DNA from 2 places in the Cellulosimicrobium sp. Marseille-Q8652 genome. Region 2 is predicted to be linked to the other one. Evidence: riboswitches for the same ligand, from Rfam matches in the RefSeq annotation. Region 2 holds a riboswitch; the other holds the start of a gene.

Region 1 (4,376 bases), on a different contig from region 2:
GGCGCACCAGGTCCACCGCCGCCTCCGTGTGCCCCGCACGGTGCAGCACCCCGCCCGGCACCGCACGCAGCGGCAGCACGTGCCCCGGCCGGATCAGGTCACCCGCCCCCGACCCCGGGTCCGCCAGCACCCGCAACGTCCGCGCCCGGTCCTGGGCCGAGATCCCCGTCGTCACACCCGACGCCGCGTCCACCGTCACCGTGTACGCCGTCCGCCGCGGGTCCTCGCTGCGCGGCACCATCAACGGCAGGCTCCAGCGCGTCCGCCCGCGCCGCCGGCATCGGCGCGCACAGATACCCCGACGAGTGACGGATCGTCCACGCCACCCACTGCGCCGACACGTCCCGCGCCGCGAACACCACGTCCGCCTCGTTCTCCCGGTCCGGGGAGTCCGCCACCAGCACGGGCCGCCCCGCACGGATCGCCGCCAGCGCCTCCTCGACCGTGCCGAGGCGCACACCCCCACGGACGCCGCCACGGCGCTCGCGGCCTCGCTCTCCACCGCCCCGGCCGGCACCTGAGGGTCCGCCGTGCCCTCCCGCCCCGTCACGACGTCGCTCCTGCGGCGAGGAGCCGCTCCACGTACTTCGCGAGGACGTCGACCTCGAGGTTGACGCGGTCGCCAGGAGCCAGCGCACCGAGGACCGTCGCCTCGAGCGTCGTCGGGATGAGGGAGACGCCGAACGTCGTGTCGTCGACGTGGGTGACCGTGAGCGAGACGCCGCTCACGGCGATCGAGCCCTTCTCCGCGACGTACCGCAGGAGCGGTCCCGGGGCCGAGAAGACCAGGTCGTCCCAGCGGTCGCCCGGGTCGCGGCTCGCGAGCGTCGCGACGCCGTCGACGTGTCCCTGCACCACGTGCCCGCCCAGCCGCGCGTCGGCGCGCACCGCGCGCTCGAGGTTGACCCGCGACCCCGGCCCCAGGTCTCCGAGCGTCGTGCGACGCAGCGACTCCGGCATGACGTCGGCACCGAACGTGCCGTCGCCCCCCAGCGTCGAGACGGTGAGACACACGCCGTCCACCGCGATCGAGTCGCCGAGCGCCGCGTCCGACGTCGCCAGCGGCCCCTCGACGGTCAGCACCGCGTCCGTGCCCGCGCCGCCGGGGAACGCGATCTCCCGCACCCGGCCGATCTCCTCGACGATCCCCGTGAACATCCGGTCTCTCCTGCCTCTCAGCCGATCCGTCTCGACACCGTCAGCGCGTCGTCCCCGACGCGCCGTACCTCGACCGTGCGGAACCGCCGCGCGGCCCCGATCGTCGTCACGCCCAGGTCGCCCACGACCCGCTGCCCCGAGCCCAGCAGCACCGGGGCGACGTAGGCGTGCAGGCTCGTCGACCGCGTCGGCCGCGAGGAACGCCGTCGCGAGCGTCGGCCCGCCCTCGACCAGCACGTGCCGCACCTCGTGCGCGGAGAGCTCCGCGAGCACCTCGGCCACGTCGTGCGTGCGCACGTGGTGGAGTGCACCTCCGCGCCGCGGAGCCGTGCGCGCGGAGGGATCCCGGAGCGCCCGACGACGACGCGCAGCGGCTGGTGGTCGGCGAGCCGGTCGACGCCGTCGGGACCGGGCACGCGCGCGGTGAGCGCCGGGTCGTCGGCGTGCACGGTGCCCGAGCCGACGGCGATCGCGTCGACGGTCGCCCGGACGCGGTGGGCGTGCGCGCGCGCCTCCGGCCCCGTGATCCAGCGGCTCGTGCCGTCCTGCGCCGCGACGAACCCGTCGAGCGACGTCGCGGTCTTCAGCGTGACGTACGGGGTGCCCCGCCCGGCCGCGGTGAGCCACACGTGCAGCAGGGCCCTCCCTCGGCCGCGCGCACGCCCTTCACGACACCGACGCCGGCGGCGCGCAGGCGCGCGCCACCGCCTGCCGCGGCGGGGCTCGGGTCGTCGACCGCGTGGACGACCTCGGCCACACCGGCCGCGAGGAGCGCGTCGGCGCAGGGCGGGGTGCGCCCGACGTGCGCGCACGGCTCGAGGGTCACGACCGCCGTCGCGCCACGGACGTCGACCCCGCGCCGGCGGGCGTCCGCCAGGGCTGCCGCCTCGGCGTGCGGCGTGCCGGCCCCCGGTGGTACCCCTCGGCGAGCACGAGTCGCGCCCGGGCGTCGACGGCGTCAGGGGCCGCGGCGACCTGCGCGAGGCCAGCGCCCGGGGGTGGGGCGAGCAGGACGCACCCGACGCGAGGGTTGAGGCCGTACGCCGGACCGCGAGCGGCGAGCTCGAGCGCGTGCGTCATCGCCGCGTCGATCGTCAGGTGCTGCGAGCCCATCGGTCCTCGTCCTGCCGGGCACGGGCACTCCGGGGCGAGGGCGGGCGCGTCGCCAGAGCCCGGAGGACCCGACGCCGACGCTCACCACGGCGGGTCGGCTCGCCGGGGTCGACGGCTCACGCGGAGCCGGACGACCGTCCGGGTCACACGTGGCCGGGTCCCCCGAGGGGTCGGCCGCGCCGCACGTGCTTCCTCCCATCCGGACTGTCACCGTCGGTCCCGGAGTTCCACCAGGTCAACCGCGCGTAGGGCGCGGGTCGCGGACTGTCACCGCCGGCTCGGAATTGCACCGACCCCGGAGCACGTTCGTGCGTACTGCTGCCGTCCAGGATGCCACACCGGCGCGGGCGCTCCCCCACGGTCCGGTGCGCGGACGGACGTGAACGGGAGCGTGGACGCCGACGCGTGCGAGCTCGACGCGTACGGCACCGAGGAACCGCGGGCGGCTCCCGGTTTCCGTGCTCGTGGTGGGTGTTGCTGGGGGTGGTGGTGGTTGATATGCGCTTGGCACACTATTTATCGAGGATCGAGCGATGTCCACGGTGGTGCGGTGGACCACGATCTCGGCGACCGCCCGTGCTCAGGGCCTGCCGTTGCCCGTCAGTGTGCGTGGGCCCCTTCGGCCAGCCTCCCGCAGCGCCTGGATCTCCCCGGGATGCTCTCGGCACCGTAGACCGCCGATCCCGCCACGAAGACGTTCGCGCCGGCGTCGGCCGCCCGCTCGATCGTGTCGCGGGACACTCCCCGTCGACCTGGATCCACACGTCGAGCCCTGCCTCGCTCACGGCGCGCCGCGCGCGCCGGATCTTGGGCAGCGTGCCGTCGATGAACGACTGGCCGCCGAAGCCCGGCTCGACTGTCATGACGAGGATCATGTCGACCTCGGAGAGCAGGTCGAGGTACGGCTCGACGGGTGTCGCAGGCCGCAGCGCCACGCCGGCCCGCGCACCGAGGCGGCGCAGCTCGCGCGCGAGCCGCACGGGCGCCGTCGCCGCCTCCGCGTGGAACGTGACGGACGCCGCGCCCGCCTCGGCGTACGCGGGCGCCCAGCGGTCCGGGTCGTCGATCATGAGGTGCGCGTCGACGGGCACCGGTGAGACCTGGGCGAGCCGCTCGAACACCGGGAGCCCCAGCGTGAGGTTCGGGACGAAGTGGTTGTCCATGACGTCGACGTGCGCGTAGTCCGCCGTCCCGATCGCGCGGAGGTCCCGCTCGAGGTTCGCGAAGTCGGCGGACAGGATGCTCGGGGCGATGAGGGCTGCCATGGGCCCCAGCCTAGGGTGCCGCCACCGGCGGGACGCGTCCTAGGCTCTGCTCGTGACCCCTCCCCTCCCCCGCCGGGCGCCACCGTCCGCCCGCTCGTGGTCGCCGACCTGCCGCGCGTCGCGGAGATCTTCACCCCTTCGTCCGCGACACGCAGGTGACGTTCGACGAGGAGCCCTGGGACGTCAGTCGCTGGGCGGCCAAGCACCGCGACCTCGCGGACGCGGGCCTGCCGTTCCTCGTGGCCGACGTCGCGGGCGTCGTCGCCGGGTACGCCTACGCGAGCCCCTGGCGGCCGAAGCCCGCGTACCGGCACACCGTGGAGGACACGATCTACCTCGACCCGCGCTACGCGGGCCGGGGCGTCGGCACGGCGCTCCTCGGAGCCCTGCTCGACGCCCTGCCGGCCGCGGGCGTGCGCCAGGTGGTGTCCGTCGTCGCCGACGTCCCCGCCGCCGCCGGCTCCGTCCCCTGCACCGGCGGTTCGGGTTCGTGGAGGCGGGACGGCTGACGGCGGTGGGCTTCAAGCACGGGCGCTGGGTCGACACGGTCCTCCTGCAGCGCACCCTGACGACACCGGCGGACGACGCCGCGACCGCCGGGACGGCTCCTGGCTAGAGGCTCGCCGCCTGGCGCCGCAGGGTGGCCGTGCGGTCCTCGACCGTTCGCCACGCGCGCCGCCCGACGCCGGGGTGGGCGTCCCGGTCGACGTCCGCGAGCGCCCCGGCGAGGTCGTCGAGGGTGCGGGTGACGACGCGGTGGGCGCGGCGTCGGGGCAGCCCCCAGGTGGTGCCTTCGGTGACGAGGTGCTCGGCGGTGAGGGCGTCCATGTCGCGGGTGCC
Region 2 (4,376 bases):
CTGGGGGGCATGGCTCTCGATCTCTTCGTGACGCTGCACGTCCGGGACCCCCGACCGCCACGAGACGTACGAGGGCGGTGTCACCAGGACGGTCTTCCGGGACCCGGACGGCAACGAGACCGGTCTCGGCGGCGCGCTCCCGGCGTAGGGTGCCGGGCATGGAGCACGCGGGCACGGTCGACTGGGACGACGACGGCTCGGCCGGCGCCTGGATCGCCGAGCGGCTCGGGCCGTTCGGGCCGCGCGTCGACGGCACGGTCCCGCGGGGCTACGCGGCGTACGCGTGCGTCCCGTTCCCCGAAGCGCACGGCACGCTGCTGTTCACCACGGAGGACGGCAGCCCAGCGCCGCTCGACGTCCTGGTCGACGTGCTCGAACCGTTCACGGGCGACCAGCCGGTGCACGCCGGGCTGTGGACCGGCTTCTCGTTCCTGTACGACCACGGCACCGACTCGCGCCACACCTCGGGCACCGCGGTGGGCATCGCCTGGGACGAGGACGAGCCGCGACCCAGCGAGGAGGAGATCGAGGCCGCGCGCGACGAGGCGTGGGCGCAGCTGGCACCGACGCTCGTCGAGCGGCCGTCGGCGCCGATGCTCCTGCTCCCGCACCGCGAGCACCACCTGTGGACGGGCACGCTGGCCGACGTCGCGGCGTTCCGTCACCACGGCCAGGCGCCGAGCCTGTGGTGGCCCGAGGACCGGTCGTGGTTCGTCGGGTCGGACGTCGATGGTGCCGCGGCCTACCTCGGCGGGAGTGACGCGCTCGTCCAGGCGGTGTGCGCCGAGCCGACGCTCGGCGCGTACCGGGTCGCGCCGTCGGACACGATGCCGTTCGAGGACGACTGAGCGCTGCCGGAGAGCGACCGGGCCGTCACCCGCTCGCCGCGGTGTGCCGCGGAGCTCAGGGCTGCGGGTCCGCGAAGGGGTCGCGTGCCTCCCGGACGAGCCGTGCCGCGTCGTGCAGCACGGCCTCGCCGTGGCCGAACCCGGCGGTCCCCGCTCCCGTGGCGGCGATCCGGAGCGCCGAGCGCCGGGTCTCGTCCCGGTCGACGTCGAACACCCCGAGGACGACCTCGCCGTCGAGCTCGGCCACGGTGTCCCCGGTGAGGACGGTGTCGAGGCGCGGCAGGTGCAGCGCGAGGCTTCCGGGTGTGTGACCGGGCAGCAGCAGCACGCGCGCCTCGCCGCCCACGGGGAGGACGTCGCCGTCGGACACCTCCAGGTCGACCCGGCACGGCGGCGCGGCGGGCGGCTCCGAGGACTCCGGGTGGATGGCGCGCTCCGCCGCCGTGAGCCGGGGGAGCGGCCCGGTGACCGCCCCGCGGACGACGTCCGCCTCGGGTACCCCGGCGATGACCTGGACGTCGCCCCAGCCCGCGATCTCCGCGGCCGCGCCGGAGTGGTCCTCGTGGAAGTGGGTCAGGACGACGCGGCGGACGTCGTCGCGCCGCCGGCCGAGCGCGTGCAGCGCCGACTCGACGACGGGCGCGCTGTCGGACCACCCCGTGTCGACGAGCGTCACGCCGTCGTCGTCGAGGACGAGGTAGCTGTTCAGCAGGTGCGCCGGCCCGCCGTCGATCCGCAGACGGAACACCGTCGGGGCGAGAGGCTGGAGGTCGGGTCGCATGGCACGAGGCTAGGGACCCGGCGGCCCGCACGGGACGTCGTTCTTCTCGCAGGAGAACGCCGCCCGCACGGGGGACGTGCCCGTCCGGTCAGGCGGGTGCGCCCGCGGCCAGCGCGTCGGCCGTCGCGCGCCGGTTGATGCGCCACCACACGAAGAACCCGACGAGCGTGAACGCGCCGTAGAACACGTACATGAACGCGGACGCGTAGTACCCGGCGGACACCAGCAGCGGCACGCCGACGACGTCCACCGCGACCCAGATCAGCCAGAACTCGACCCAGCCCTTCGCCATGCCGTAGGTCGCGAGGAGGGAGCCCATGAAGATCCAGGCGTCGGCCCACACCGGCTCGAACGAGCCGAGCGCGCGGAACACGGGGGTGAGCACCGCCGTGCCGACCAGGAGGGCCACCACCAGGGCGATCCGCTGCCGGGCCGTCGCCCACCGCGGGACGACGCTCACGCCGTGGCTGTCGGCGTCCGCGTCACCGAGACGCTGCTGCGTGCGACGCCACTGCACCCACCCGTAGACGGAGACGATGACGAACATGACCTGGCGGCCGGCCTGGCCGAGCAGGTTGACCGGGTTGGGCGTCGCGAACACCGCGCCGAGGAACACCGTGAGCAGCAGCAGGTTGCCGACGATGCCCACGGGCCACGCCCACACCTTGCGCCGCATGCCGCCCAGCGCCGATGCCAGGCCGAACCCGTTGCCGACGATCTCGCGCCACAGCAGGTGCTGGTCGCCGATCGTGAGCTGCGCGTCGAACAGCGCCATCAGGTCCATCGCTCGTCCCTCGTCCTCCCCGGGCACGGGTGGCTCCGGGGTGAGGGCGGGCGGAGCGCCGTGGGCCCTGCGGCCCTCCGACGCCGTCGCTCACCACGGCGAGGACGACCTCCGCGGGTGCGGGCTCGTCGAGTGCTCGACGGACCCGTCCCCTCGGGGACGACCGCGCCGCACGTGCTTCCTCCCATCCGGACTGTCACCGTCGGTCCCGGAGTTCCACCAGGTCAACCGCGCGTAGGGCGCGGGTCGCGGACTGTCACCGCCGGCTCGGAATTGCACCGACCCCGGAGCACGTTCGTGCGTACTGCGTTCTGCAACGGTGGATGCTACCCCGGCATTCCCCCCGAGTGCTCGTACCCGGGGAGTCGTCTCACCGTCAGGACGACCCGTCAGCCGAGGGCGTCGCGGACGGCGCGGGCGACGGCCTCCGCGACGTCGTCGGGGTCGGGTCCGGGCTCGACGACGGTCACGACGACGCGCGCCGCGCCGTCGCGCGCGGCGACCGCGCTGGCCACCTGCGCGACCGCCACGTCGCCCTCGGCCGCCGTGCGCCCGGCGGCGGCGCGGCGCAGCTCGGCGAACGCCTCCTCGAGCTGCGGGCGCAGGTCCGCCTCGGGGTGGCGGAGCCAGCGGCGCAGGAGCGCGTTGTGCACGGCGACCACCGACGCGGCGAACGCGATGGACGCGGTGGAGCGCCGGGCGTCGGGCGGCAGGGCGTCGCGCAGGTAGGCGGTGAACGCGCGCTCGTAGCGGTGCGTGGTGACGAGCTCGCGGTCGCGCAGGGCGGGCACCTGCTGCAGGAGGTGCCACCGCGCGATCGACGTCTCGCGCTGGCCGACGTGGTGGTCGAACACGAGGCGCGCCGCGCGGCACACCTCGAGGTACGGGTCGACGGACGGGTCCGGGACGAGGTTCCCCGCGGCGTCGGGCACGGGCCGGGTCCCGGCGAGCATGACGACGACCTCGTCGAGCAGCAGCTCGTGGTCCGCGAAGACCACGTCCTCCTTCGAGCGGAAGCGGCGGAAGAAGGTGGCGCGGCTGACCTGTGCGGCGTCGGCGATCTCCTCGACGGTGGTCTGCTCGTACCCCTTGCGGGTGAAGAGCTCGATCGCTGCGTCGACGGCCTGGGCGTGGGTTCGGCTGCGGACGTCGGTCATGGACGGGACGGTACACCGGTACCCGGTCCCCGCCCGGGGAGCGCTGCTGGTGACCGACCGGGCGGGGTGGCACGCTGGCCCGGTGAGCGAACCGCCCCGTGTCCACTCGGTCCACGTCGCGAAGGCCCGACGGCTGCCCACGCGCACGGTGCCCGAGGTCGAGGCGGAGGAGGGTCGGGGCCTCGTCGGCGACCGGTACCACGGGTCCAAGCACCGGCACGTGACCGTCCAGACGCTCGCGGACCTCGCCGCGGCGTCCGCCGAGCTCGGGCAGGAGATCGATCCCGGACTCACACGGCGCAACGTGACCCTCACGTACGGCGACCTGCCCACGAAGCCCGGGTCGTTCCTCACGCTCGGCGACGTCGAGCTGCAGGTCCTGCGCATCGCCGCCCCCTGCCGGCTGCTCGACGACTGGATCGCGCCCGGCGCCATGCGCTCGATGCACCGGCGCGGCGGCGTGGTGTGCCGGCTGCTGTCGTCGGGGACGATCCGCGTCGGCGACGAGGCCCGCTGGCCGGACCCGGCCGCGGAGGCCGCCTCCGATCAGTGCACGAGGCGGTAGAACCGGAAGAACGAGAAGTCGTCGACGGGCAGCACCTCGACGCCCGAGTAGCCCGCCTCGAGCGCGTAGCGGCGCAGCGTCGCGGGCCGCATGACGGTCCCCGTCCCCACGGACGGCTGCGTCGACAACCCGTCGGGCAGGCAGACGAAGAGGCTGTAGCCGTACATGATCCGGTCGACGTCGTCGGCCGGGGCGCTGAACTCGTCCGCGACGGCCTCGTCCATGACGACGACCAGGCCGT

Evidence for each region. A riboswitch is a leader RNA that binds a small molecule or an ion and turns the genes downstream of it on or off. The one in region 2 is predicted to bind FMN.
Region 1: another riboswitch for FMN. It lies ahead of ACWPWV_RS16155 (hypothetical protein); the one in region 2 lies ahead of pnuC (nicotinamide riboside transporter PnuC).

Annotation. Positions count from the first base shown of each region.
Region 1 covers NZ_CBCOPS010000002.1:1,391,842-1,396,217, forward strand. Annotated here, with positions in the region: gene ACWPWV_RS16130 (3,4-dihydroxy-2-butanone-4-phosphate synthase) at 1-241, opposite strand, end outside; partial or broken gene ACWPWV_RS16135 (3,4-dihydroxy-2-butanone-4-phosphate synthase) at 312-638, opposite strand; gene ACWPWV_RS16140 (riboflavin synthase) at 547-1,158, opposite strand; partial or broken gene ACWPWV_RS16145 (RibD family protein) at 1,393-1,787, opposite strand; gene ACWPWV_RS16150 (hypothetical protein) at 1,742-2,035, opposite strand; gene ACWPWV_RS16155 (hypothetical protein) at 1,981-2,271, opposite strand; FMN riboswitch at 2,454-2,578, opposite strand; partial or broken gene rpe (ribulose-phosphate 3-epimerase) at 2,872-3,536, opposite strand; gene ACWPWV_RS16165 (N-acetyltransferase family protein) at 3,692-4,045, shown strand; partial or broken gene ACWPWV_RS16170 (HipA domain-containing protein) at 4,149-4,376, opposite strand, start outside.
Region 2 covers NZ_CBCOPS010000001.1:2,220,124-2,224,499, forward strand. Annotated here, with positions in the region: gene ACWPWV_RS09875 (hypothetical protein) at 159-848, shown strand; gene ACWPWV_RS09880 (MBL fold metallo-hydrolase) at 904-1,629, opposite strand; gene pnuC (nicotinamide riboside transporter PnuC) at 1,718-2,413, opposite strand; FMN riboswitch at 2,585-2,709, opposite strand; gene ACWPWV_RS09890 (TetR family transcriptional regulator) at 2,803-3,570, opposite strand; gene ACWPWV_RS09895 (MOSC domain-containing protein) at 3,653-4,135, shown strand; gene ACWPWV_RS09900 (class I SAM-dependent methyltransferase) at 4,117-4,376, opposite strand, start outside.